DNA from 4 places in the Anaeromicrobium sediminis genome. Region 3 is predicted to be linked to each of the others. Evidence: riboswitches for the same ligand, from Rfam matches in the RefSeq annotation. Region 3 holds a riboswitch; each other region holds the start of a gene.
The links. A riboswitch is a leader RNA that binds a small molecule or an ion and turns the genes downstream of it on or off. The one in region 3 is predicted to bind cobalamin.

Region 1: another riboswitch for cobalamin. It lies ahead of CCE28_RS17460 (FecCD family ABC transporter permease); the one in region 3 lies ahead of CCE28_RS20795 (ABC transporter ATP-binding protein).
Region 2: another riboswitch for cobalamin. It lies ahead of cobT (nicotinate-nucleotide--dimethylbenzimidazole phosphoribosyltransferase); the one in region 3 lies ahead of CCE28_RS20795 (ABC transporter ATP-binding protein).
Region 4: another riboswitch for cobalamin. It lies ahead of CCE28_RS21150 (ABC transporter substrate-binding protein); the one in region 3 lies ahead of CCE28_RS20795 (ABC transporter ATP-binding protein).

What each region holds. Positions count from the first base shown of each region.
Region 1 is NZ_NIBG01000021.1:22,899-26,105, reverse strand. Features, by position in the region: gene CCE28_RS17465 (ABC transporter ATP-binding protein) at 1-48, opposite strand, end outside; gene CCE28_RS17460 (FecCD family ABC transporter permease) at 59-1,114, opposite strand; cobalamin riboswitch at 1,243-1,434, opposite strand; gene CCE28_RS17455 (ABC transporter ATP-binding protein) at 1,499-2,392, shown strand; gene CCE28_RS17450 (ABC transporter permease) at 2,393-3,124, shown strand; gene CCE28_RS17445 (cobalt-factor II C(20)-methyltransferase) at 3,174-3,207, shown strand, end outside.
Region 2 is NZ_NIBG01000007.1:121,468-124,674, reverse strand. Features, by position in the region: gene CCE28_RS09935 (VanZ family protein) at 1-299, shown strand, start outside; RNA gene ssrS (6S RNA) at 438-620, shown strand; gene cobT (nicotinate-nucleotide--dimethylbenzimidazole phosphoribosyltransferase) at 672-1,727, opposite strand; cobalamin riboswitch at 1,820-1,995, opposite strand; gene CCE28_RS09920 (AI-2E family transporter) at 2,109-3,207, shown strand, end outside.
Region 3 is NZ_NIBG01000034.1:18,051-21,257, reverse strand. Features, by position in the region: gene CCE28_RS20800 (iron-hydroxamate ABC transporter substrate-binding protein) at 58-984, opposite strand; gene CCE28_RS20795 (ABC transporter ATP-binding protein) at 935-1,780, opposite strand; cobalamin riboswitch at 2,073-2,242, opposite strand; gene CCE28_RS20790 (2Fe-2S iron-sulfur cluster-binding protein) at 2,523-3,207, opposite strand, start outside.
Region 4 is NZ_NIBG01000037.1:5,522-8,728, reverse strand. Features, by position in the region: gene CCE28_RS21155 (FecCD family ABC transporter permease) at 1-978, opposite strand, end outside; gene CCE28_RS21150 (ABC transporter substrate-binding protein) at 980-1,990, opposite strand; cobalamin riboswitch at 2,218-2,391, opposite strand; gene CCE28_RS22415 (hypothetical protein) at 2,469-2,618, shown strand; gene CCE28_RS21145 (hypothetical protein) at 2,911-3,144, opposite strand.

The DNA.
Region 1 (3,207 bases), on a different contig from region 3:
TGTTTCCTTTTCTCCATAGGAAAAGGATAAATTTTTAACTTGAAACATATAACTCCTCCTAATTCAAACTCTTATTCCTTGTGATGAATATGTAGATAAAAAATGGTCCTCCAAGTAAGGTAGTAAGTACTCCCACAGGTATTTCCACATTCATAAGAGCCCTAGACCCAGTATCTGCTAACAACAGTAGTTCTCCTCCCAAAAGAGCACCCAAAGGTAACAATACTCTATTGTCTGAACCTACAGTAAATCTTAACATGTGAGGAACTACAAGTCCTACAAATCCTATTATTCCACTTATGGATACACAAACTGCCGTTATTAAGGATCCACAGATTAAAAATATCTTTTTAACCTTTTTCGTGTCTATTCCAAGACTCCTAGCTTCCCTTTCACCTAGACACAGTAAGTTTAAATCCTTAGCGTAATACCAACATATGATTATACAGATACTTATAGTAAAAAAACCAATTTTCACATGTACCCAGCTTCTAGCAGCTAAACTACCCATGAGCCAATTGACTATGGCCGATACGTTTTCCCCAGCTAAACTTTTAATAAACTTAATTCCAGCTGAAAATATGGAACTAACTATTATTCCCGCTATTATTAGATTAGATCCACTTATGTATCCCTTAGTACGTGCTATGAATATTACTATAAATAGGGTGACAAAGGCTCCAATAAAAGAACTTATGGTTATAGGTACATAAATGTCATAAAATAAATTTATGTATATGGCCAAAGTGGCTCCAAGGGCCGCTCCTGATGAAACACCCATAGTATATGAATCTGCCAAAGGATTCATTAAAAGTGATTGAAACACTATTCCTGAAACAGCTAGACCTGCACCCACTACAATAGCAGTAAGAATTCTGGGTAAACGCACATCCCATATTATTTTCACATAAGAATTCTTTATTTCACTATACATTTCAGGATTTTTGATTATTTTCCCACCTATTACTTTAACTACATCTACGTATGTTATTTCTGCTCTTCCTAAATTTACACATAGTATCAATGTGACAATCAAAAGAATAAAAATAAACACTCCCACTATTTTGTTTCCATACTTTTTTGATTTTAACTCATTAATCAGCGACTCTTTCATCATTTCTCCTTACTTGCAATAAAAAAAGAGCTTTCTTCGAAGCTCTTGTTATATACACCATATTTATACAATGGAATTTTTTCCCATCATATTTTCTGTTGTATATTCCGTACTTTCCCTCCGAAAGTTGAATACTTCATACTAAACAAGGTCTCCTGGCTTGGCTTCATATTCATACCTTCCCTTCCCAGAATGCTCATTTTCCAGTGGTTATGAAGGTTTCATCTGCCTTACAGTAGCGGGGGCTGCAGTGGATTTTACCACTTTCCCTACGATTAATATGTTTAATTATTCACTTACACTTGGATTATATATTATTAATTTTTTAAAGTCAATAATTAAGCCTAATTAAAGTCCATTTTTTTTTAGGAGTTGCTAATTTACATGTTTTTTGCTAGAGTTATAAATGATAAATTTATATGTGAAGGACTGGTTAATATGATAAGAATACAAAATATTACCAAAAGCTTCCAAACTTTTAATGCAGTAGATCATCTCCATTTAAATATTGAAAAAGGTACTTTTGTAGGCCTTTTAGGTCCTAATGGAGCTGGTAAAACCACCTTAATAAAAATGTTAGTAGGTCTTTTGAAACCCACTTCTGGAGAAATACTAATTAAAGGTGAAAAAATGCATAGAGGAAATACTTCTTTAAAAAGCAAGATAGGTATAGTTCCCCAACATATTAATCTAGATAAGGAACTTACTGTGGAAGAAAACTTAATATTTGCAGCAAAGCTATACAAAATACCAAAGGAACAAATAAAGCCTCTAGTAGAGGATTTACTTGAATTTTCAGATCTTAAAGGCGTTCAAAATCGTATTACTAAAAAATTATCTGGAGGAATGAAAAGAAAACTAATGATTGCCAAATCATTAGTTAATGATCCTGAGATTTTATTTTTAGACGAACCTACTGTAGGTATTGATTTGAACAACAGAAGAAAGATTTGGGACATCCTAAAGAAAATGAAACACAAGGGCAAAACCATAATTTTAACAACCCACTACATGGAAGAAGCCGAATACTTGTGTGACAAAATAGGATTAATGGATAAAGGTAAGATATTCCATTACGATACAAATGACAACCTAAAAGAAAAAATTGGTAAATATACCATAGAATATTTTAGTGAAGATGATAAGACCATATATAAATACTTTTCTAATATTGTTAATGCACAGGAGTATGCTAAGGAACTAAGTTGTGATTATGTTCTTAGAAATACAAACTTAGAAGATGTATTCTTCAACTTTACAAATAGGAAGGTGTTATAGATGGAAATTTCAACAATACTTTGGAGAGAATTTAAATTCTTTCAAAAAAGAGTTTTTAAGATCACATCCCAATCTGTAGTGACACCCCTATTATATCTCTTGGCCTTTGGTTGGGGCCTAGGTTCTGATATTGTGATAGATGGTAATAACTACATGCACTATATTATCCCTGGTATTATAGCCATGTCTACTATGCACACTAGCTATAATGCCGTATCCATAAGGATTTCCGTTGCTAGGCTTCATGAAAAAAGCTTTGAAGATTATATGACTGCACCTGTTAATTTATCCTTTTTAACTTTAGGATATATTCTAGCAGGAGCATTAAGGGGACTTTACGCTGGTATGATAATTTTATTAATATCTTACTTATTTAAAGCCTATATTCATGTTAATCTTGCCTTTATTGCCATAGCAATGTTAAATAGTTTATTATTTGCAGCATTCGGATATTATGCTGCTATGGTTATAAACTCACACTATGATATGAACAGATTTACTAGTTTTATCATAACTCCCATGACGTTCATATGTGGTACTTTTTTCTCTTTAGATAAGATGCCACTAATAATAAAAAAGCTAATATATATATTACCTCTTACTCATACTATAAATTCATTAAGAGGTATTGCCTTAAGAAATACTTTTGATTATACATCAATATTTGTTCTTATATGTTACATTGTTGTATTTTACATACTTGGCGTACACGCAAGTCACAGAGAAATCTAATAAAGGGGGGACATGAGATAAGCAATTAGAGCTTATACTCGTATAAAAGATGGCAAAATTTTATGGAATTGGTACAGGACCAG
Region 2 (3,207 bases), on a different contig from region 3:
ATGTTATACCATTTAGTACTATTTCTGAGTATGCGTTTTTAAAATATGGTATAAGAAATACAATAATTAATATTGGGGGCAATATTGTAGCTTTTATGCCTTTAGGATTTTTATTACCACTAGCCTATAATAAGACTAATAATTATATAAAAATATTTATGTTAGCCCTAATAACTACTTGCAGTATTGAACTACTTCAATATATTTATAGGGTAGGCACTTGTGATATAGATGATATTATATTAAATCTGGTAGGAGCCATGTTAGGATATATATTAGTGAAAAAGATTAAAATATAGGGAGATAAGAATTGAATTTTTTAAAAAAGATATCGTAAGTGTTAAAAAAATCTCAAATAGAAAAATCAATCTAAATTTCCATTAAATAAGTATTTGCGAATTACAAAAAATTTGTTATAATGAATACAAGAAAAAGAAATATATCTGGGGTATTCGTGTAGCTCTTATTTTGAACCTACAGTTAAGAAACGGGAGTTCAAAATTTAGATGTGAAATTGACTTATGAGACCGAATCGGCAAGGACAAAGAAGTATCTGTGAGGGCACCCACCTATCGTTGAGATAGGTATCAAAATTAGAGTAGCGGTATTTTGGAATATTAAGAGAGGCATATGCCTCTCTTTTTTTACTTGTTAGGAAATTAAGTTTTACTTTATGGGTGAGTATTTTCCATATTAGATTCATCGAAGGTAAGCATATTTTTGTATGTAAAGTTAGCTGCTTCTATTATGTTAAAGGCCAATGCTGCACCAGAACCTTCTCCCAACTTCATATCTAAATTTAAAAGGGGCGATAAGGATAACTTATCTAAAACCAATTTAGATGCGGGTTCTGCAGACATATGGGATGGAATGGCATAATCTTTACAAAGGTTATTTAAACCATAGGCAATAATAAATGCCGCATAAGATATGAAACCATCTAATACAACAGGCATTCTTAAGCTAGCAGCTCCTAATATGGCTCCAGCCATGGCCCCTATCTCAAATCCTCCAACCTTAGCTAATATATCTATAGGATCATTTTTATCTGGCTTGTTAATTTTAATAGAATCCTTTATAACATTCATCTTTCTAAGGATACCTTCATTATCAAGGCCACAGCCCATACCCGTAATATTTTCAGGTAATAGATCAAAGAATACACTCATAATTGCTGTTGATGGAGTAGTATTACATATACCCATTTCTCCGATACCAATTACTTTGTATCCCTTTTCCTTAGCTAAAGTAGCATATTTAATTCCTATCTCTAAAGACTTTATGGCTTCATCATAGGCCATGGCAGGTCCTATTCTCATATTATCAGTAGACTTTCTGATTTTTTCATTAAAAACTCCAGTAATTTCTTCATCGCAATTTATGCCCACATCTATGGCCCAAACATGGGAATTTGTAAAATTACATAGGGTAGATACTCCATTACCTCCACCTACAAAGTTGGCAAATTGTTGCTGTGTAACCACCTGTTTACAAGGAGATACATTTTCCTCATAAACTCCATGATCAGCTCCAAAACCTAAAATTAATTTATTGGAAGTATCATAGTAATTATTTTCATAAATTCCAGATAACTGAATAGCTATAGTTTCTAATTTACCCAAACTATCTAAAGGCTTAATAAGAAGGTCTAGTCTTTCCTTAGCTAAATCCATATGGTTTTTACTAAGTGGTGTAATTGATTTAATAGTTTCTTGTAATTTTTTCATCTTTCAAAATTCCCCTTTAAGATTATATTTGTGTTTTTAGGCAATTAAAAAAGCCCATACTCCCAGTGGGAATATGAACTTTGCCGTCATTCACATTTTAAAATTTTAAGGCAGGTCTCCTGACTAAGAATCATAGAAATATTAAGCCTTCCCAGTAGTCTAGTGGCATATTTAACATTTCTCATCATTACAGTGGTGGGTCCGTGAAGGAATTTAACCTTCTTCCCTATTCTCCTAAAAATTAGGCACCTTAAAATTTTAGCTTATTAATTTCTCATATTTATGATAATATATTTTTAGAGATTTATCAACAATATAATTTTTTTTGGAATATTGAGCTTAAATGAAAGGCATTTAAACAAGGACTAGGAGAATCAATAGATGAACAAAAAAATCATAAGGTTTAGTTATAGTAGTTTAGTATTTGCAGTAATAATGATAATTTTAATAGGAAGCCTATGTGTAAATAAAAGTATGAGAATTAGCTATTATAGAGTCATATTTCCTATTGTGAATGGATTCTTTTTAGCATATATATTAGACCCATTTGTAGTTTTTTTCGAAAGAAAATTTAATATGAAAAGAAATATGAGTGTGTTTATAGCCGTTTTTATTGTCACATTAATTGTTATCTTGCTAGGAACTTTGGTAGTACACAATGTAATAAATAGTATAATAAACTTTTTAGAAACATTGCCACATTCTAGCAATCTAACTACTGGGATGATTACAGATAGAATAATAAATAAAATAGGTATTAACCGTATAGATGATTTAGATAAAAATACTATAGCTATTATAAGAAATAGTATTAATAAGGGAATATCGAGTATTAAATATGTACCAAAGAGCTTTGGCAATTTTCAAGGAACTATTTTTGGTATTTGTAAAAAAATAATAAGTTGTCTATTAGGAGTGTATATATTATTAGACAAAAAATTACTAATTGCCAGGGCAAAACGTATGCTATATGCCTTTACTAGTAATGAAAGAGCGGATTATATAGTTTATATAATTAATAAGGGCAATGATATATTTTCTAATTTTGTAGTTGGAAAAGTAATTGATTCAGCAATTATTGGATTAATTTGCTTTGTTATATTAATAATGGTAAAGTGTCCATACGCCTTATTAATATCCTTAGTTGTGGGAACTACTAATGTACTTCCATTTGTGGGACCTATAATAGGAGGTGTTGTGGCTGTGATTATAACTTTGATTGCAAGTCCTAAAATGACTCTAGTAGTAGGTCTAATAATTGCACTACTTCAGCAGTTTGATGGAGCCATATTAGGTCCTAAGATATTAGGAGATAAGATTGGGGTAGGAGCATTTTGGATAATAGTGGCTATAACCCTGTCAGGTGCCGTAGGAGGAGTTGTAGGCATGTTCTTTGGAGTTCCTATGGTAGTTCTAATCAAAAATTTAGTGGAAGAACATGTAAACAGAAGACTAAAGAGAAAGAAAATGACTCTATTAG
Region 3 (3,207 bases):
TAATATATAATAGAAAAAAAAAGAAGAATTCTTCAGCTAAGAATTCCTCTCGTAGTACTAGTTACCAAGGAAGCTTTTCTTAATGAAATCTAATTGGTACTCTAGGGTAAGTGCATCATTAAAATAGAACTGTTTGGCATTGACTTCAAATACACGATTATTTTTTACAGCGGGAAGATTTTTATACGTATCTGTTTCTGTGAATGAATTGTCCGCATCTAAGTTTTTACTGAAGATTAAATAGTCTCCTACGAACTCTGGAAGAACCTCAGGCGATAATGCATAGTAACCGTCTTTTAAAGCCATTTCTTTTACTTTCTCCGGCATTTTTAATTTCATCTCTTCATAAAGAATTTCTGTACCCCGACACCAATTATCACCAAATACGTAAAGCTGTTTTTCATACCCTTCTATAACAGAAATCGTTGCATCAGCTCCAATTTTTGATTTGATCTCTTCTCCAGCTCTTTGTGCACGTATTTTAAAATCATCAATCCAAGCTTGCGCTTCTTTTTCTTTATTTAGTAGTTTACCAATTTCTAGAAAACTAGTTAAATAATCAACTTTTCCAAATGTATACGTTACAGTAGGAGCAATTTTTTTCAATTTATCGATGCTATTACTCGTTGATGAGGCAATAATCAAATCTGGTTCTAATTCAATAATTTTTTCTAAGCTTTCATCAGATACTTCTACAGCATCTTTACTATATTTTTCAAATAAAGGATTCATTTTGGAATATTTATCTACACCAACAATATTGCCACCCAGAGCCATAACACTACCAGAAGTGTGACAAGTTAAATCAACAATACGTTGTGGTTCAGCAGGAACCTCAATCGGACCATTTTCAGATTCATATATGATCGTTTCTGATTTAACTTCCTGTATAGTTGAGGTGTTGTCTTTTTCTGTTGTTTGGTTGCTACAAGCACTAAAAGTTAGCACAAATACTAGTAGCATAGGAATTAATATTTTTTTCATTTTTGGATTCTCCTTTTAATAGATTGTAGGTGATGCAAATTGGTTTATTTGTTCGAGGATCTCTACCAATTTCAGCATCGATATGAAATAGTTCCTTCAGTACATTCTGATTAATAACGTCTTCACAATTTCCAGCTTTCACGATTTTCCCGTCTTTTAGAGCAATAATATAGTCAGCAAATCGAGCAGCTTGATTTAAATCATGAAGAACCATAACAATTGTACGTCCCTGTTCTACATTTAGCTTTTGCAAAAGTTCTAAAACTTCTAGTTGATGAGCCATATCTAAATAGGTTGTAGGTTCATCAAGAAAGATAATTTCAGTTTCTTGCGCAAGGGCCATTGCAATCCAAACACGCTGACGTTGACCTCCTGATAGTGCATCAATCGCACGAAACTTAAAGTCTTTTGTTTCTGTAACCTCTAGAGCCCAGTCAATTACTTCATAGTCTTTTTTTGTTAAGCGTCCGAAGTCTTTTTCATAAGGGAAGCGGCCATAAGATACTAGCTCACAGACTGTTAACCCACTTGTACATTCTGGTGTTTGCAGGAGAACTGCCATTTTTTTAGCCAGTATTTTAGTGTTTTCTTTCAATATATTTTTCCCATCTAAGACAACCGACCCAGACTGATGCTTAATAATACGAGTCATTGCTTTTAATAGTGTAGATTTTCCACAACCATTTGAGCCAATGATAACAGTAATTTTTTTGTTTGGAATTTCTATACTAATATCTTCCACAACTAAACTCTCATCATAACCAATGTTTATGCCATCTGTATAAAGACGAACCATTATTTAACCTCCCATTTCTTTTAGATTTAGTATGCTTCAATCGTAGTTATATAAAGCGTTTAGAATTATGCTAAACGCACATACTATAACATACAATACAAAGGCTCTTTTTGTTTATTAAAACTTTGCTATATTCCTTGTAACTTCTATATTTTCACCTCTATTTCATTTCCTACACCATCAGATTTGTTTTGATACTTTTTTCCTTATTCTTATTTTTTTATATAGTTTTACTATTTCAGGGCACAAAAAAAACACGTCTGAGAATATCGCTTTTTGGTCCGAAAAGCTCATGACATTTTAAATACTAGTCGGTCTCCTGACTTAAGCCTCATCATGCTAATTCACCTTCCCAAGTTTCCTCAGTGGTATACGAATTAACACTCTTCTAATACAGTAGCGGCACTGTGCAAGATTCTCACTTGCTTCCCAATTTTACCTAGCATTATTCAAATGTGTTTGGAAATTTTTATCACTATAAATACTTTATGTCAATACAATTTGCTAAAACTTTGTTAATATTTAGTTTATATGTTATTTATTAGTTAATATACAATAAATTATTTCATGTTCTAATACACTTTTTTTGATTTTTTATGCTATCTTTATATTATAAACTTGAATTATGTAATTTTTTTACTTAAAATTCTAAATCCCTATTACTGAGCTTTTTATTTGTGCATAGTAATAGGGATTCAATTTAAAACACTGTGAAAAAACTATAAATATAGAAATTAACCTATTAAGATTGGTAAACCAACATTCCTTCCCATTCTTCTCCTGAGTAATGTGTAATTTTTTCTGTAATAGCCCCTGTAGGACATACGCCAATACACGCTTCACATTCAACACACGCACTCTGATTAAATTTCTTATTTGCACCTACAGCCACAAATGTTTGAGCCCCTCTATTTGCAAAACCGATATTATCTTTTCCAGCAATTTCTCTGCAGGCACGTACACATCTTCCACACAAAATACATTTATTTGGATCATAATTAAGTATAGGACTTGTGCTATCAACAGGCACTTTTTCTTTGTTTTGCTCAAATCTTGTGTTTTGAATTCCAAATTCACGTATTAAACCTTGTAATTCACATGCCCCTGAAACAGTTGCATTCCCTTTAAAACAAGTTAAGCAATTATGCTCATTTGTTGCCAGTAACAACTCAAGTATAGTTTTTCGGATATGATTTAATTCTTTATCTTGAGTAATAACCTTCATATTATTTGTTACATTTGCTGCACATGCAGGAAGTAACTCTTTTTGTCCTTCAACTTTGACCAAACATAGCCTACAATTAGCATCCGCAGTCAAATCAGGATTAGCACATAAACGAGGGATTTTAAATCCGTTATCTTCAGCAGCTTGCATAATAGTTGTACCCTTTTTCACACTACATTCCTTACCATTAATAGTAACTTGA
Region 4 (3,207 bases), on a different contig from region 3:
TCCAATGGGTATTTCTTCAGGTCTAGCTATCATCCTAGCCAAAATATCTGCCCAAATAAGTAGAATCGGTCCTAATAAAAGAGATAGTGTAGATACTCTTTTATGATCTGCCCCTACTAATGTTCTGCATATATGAGGAACTATAAGTCCTACAAACCCTATAACACCTGTTATTGATACCACAAATCCGGTTAGTATACTTCCTAAACAAAGAATCATATTTTTTAAAAATTTTGTATCTACCCCTAAAGTAATTGCCACTCCTTCTCCTAACAATAAACTATTTAAGCCTCTTGAAAATATAATTAGAAACACATAGGAAATTAGTAGCCAAGCAGAAGGCCATAATAAATTGCCCCATTTAGCTCCACCTAAACTTCCTGTCATCCAAAATAATGCCTCATGAACCTTTGAATAATCTTGTGCTGTAAATATTAAAAAGCTCGTTATACTTGAAAAAAGAGCAGCTATTGATACACCTGTTAGTACTAGACGTGTTGAAGAAAAAACACCATTTTGTCTAGATAGTATAAAAACTAATAAACTTGCTAGTAATGCCCCAATAAAGGCTCCTATGGAAACATTCTGTATTCCAAATATGCTAGAACCTCCAAATATAATTATCATTACAGCTCCAGTAGATGCTCCTGATGATATACCTAAAATATAAGGGTTAGCTAATGGATTTTTAGTTAAAGCTTGCATCATTATACCACAAAGTGAAAGGCCTGCTCCAGCAATTATAGCTAACAAAGTCCTAGGAAACCTCAAATTCCAAACAATACTTTCTGTGGTTTTTTTCCAAGTACATTGAAAAATCTCTTTGAAAAACAACTTACTAGCTATAATTTTCCATACTTCTTTAAAATCTAAGGTTATAGGCCCTAAACTAATTGAAGCTATTATGGATGCTATAAGGCCTACACTTAAAGTTATACATAATATTGTAAAATATAGTTTTTTCTCAAAAATCTTCATCTTACTCAAACTTTTCTGGATAGAATCCCTTTACAAGTTCTTCTATGGCTTTTGTATTTCTAATACCAGGTGACATATCTGCAAGGCTTACTTTTACAAATCTCTCTTCTTTTATAGCTTTTATATGCTGTAAAGCCGGATGTTCTTTTAAGAAGTTTAATTTTGCATCATAATCTGTATCTCCATAATCAACTATTACGATCACCTCAGGATTTTTTTCAACTACTTCTTCCCAGGATACAGTTGCATAGCCCTTGTTAATATGATCAAATATATTTTTTCCCTTTGATTGTCTTATAATATCTCCACTAATTCCTCCACCAGCTACAACAAAAGGTTCCTTTTCACCAGAATCATAAACAAAAACTTTTACCATTTCCTCTTCTGAAATATCCCCTATTTTGTCTTGAATCCCTTTTATTTCTGTTTTCATTTTTTTAATTACTTCCTCAGCCTTTTCTTCTACTGCAAATATTTTTCCTAAATCTCTAAAATCTTTATAAACTCCTTCTAATGAACCACTACCGCCTATGGATGTGGCTAAATATGGATTTATTCCGTTATCCATCATATCAGTAGCTGAAGCTACTCTCTTTTCATTAAAAGCTGATTCCCATCCAGATACAAAGTCTGGTCCTACAGAAAATAGCACTTCTTTAGAAGGATATTTATCAGAAAGAACAGGTATACTTTCGTAAGCCTCTTTAAATTCTGGATAAATTTCATTATCCATAAAAGCTGTTCCTACCATTTTATCTTCAAGACCTAGAGCTAAAAGCATTTCTGTCATAAACTGAGATAATGTAACAGCTCTTTCAGGAGCTTTTTCAAATGTTATCTCATAATTTTCACCGTAAATTTCATAGTTAAATGTTATAGGTTCATATTCCCTTGTTTCCTTTGTCTCTTCAATTTTCACATCTTCATTTACAGCTTTTGTAGTTTCATCCTTTGTACACCCAGTAAATGAAAATATTAAAACAAATACTAGAAGTAAAGATATTTTTTTCATTTGTGTCCTCCTTTTTTATGTTTGTATTTTAAATAATGTAACCATGTACCATCATATTAAATCTTTTAACTTTAATAAAAGTAATCCCAGTAAGATACTAGAGAAAAAAATAAAGCCTCCGCAAAAACGGAGGCACAGCGTATCTCTATTAACTTAAAAAACTTTATCAAAATAAAAGATAATATCTTTCAAATAGTTCTACTCTATGGTCTTACTTCCCTCCGAAGTTCCATATACAGCTTTAGGCAGGTCTCCTGGCTCACGGGTCATTCTCTACCATCCTTCCCAGATTAATCCAGTGGATTTGGCTTTGTCTCCGTATACAGTAGCGGGGGCTGCAGTGGATTTTCACCACTTTCCCTATTAAACCTTATATTGGTACCCAAAACAAGATATTCAATTGTTATAATTGGATCAATACAATTATAACAATTGCTTTTACAAATTTCAACATTATAAAATGCATTTTAGACTTAATATGTATTCAGATATGGAATATATAGTAGATATTATTAAAGAAGGTAAGATAATATCTATAGTTGAAGATGTTGTAGGTGATATTCAATTTTTAAAAATTATAGTTTTATTTTGTACACTTAGAAGTACAGACTCCGACTATATACCGTAACCCTTAGTTTGAGTAAAAACCACGCTCAACTATCCCCGTTATCTAACTACCTATCATTCCGATTATTGTCCCAATCATTATACCTATTAATATACTTATTATTGTGACTTTTGTTTTCTTAATTTCCCGCATAACTTTTCTTCTTTTAATTTTTTTCATATGTATTTCTCCTCTTTCATATTCCAATTTTTACCTCGTTAAAGTTATTATATTCAAACATGTGGCAATACTTGTCTATAATTTCATTTATTTTTGTAAAATAACCATATTAAATAAGAAAACCATCATTAAGTCAAATCATACTCATTATTGCATCATCTATCTCATTGGTACTGTATCCAGCATAATCCAACGCATCAAATATATCTCCATCAGGTGCATTATAGACTTCCTTTATGCCGTGTGCCACTTCTTCCGCTGTGTATTCTGCCTCTCTCATGGCCTTTGCTACTTCCTCAGCAGTTGCATCAAAGATATTTTTTAGCCCTTGTACTACTTTTTTTAAAGCTTTTTTTGAATATTTCATTCCTTTTGTTCCTCCCTTGCAGCTACATCATTCTATAGATTCTTCTTAGATTATTTTTGCAAA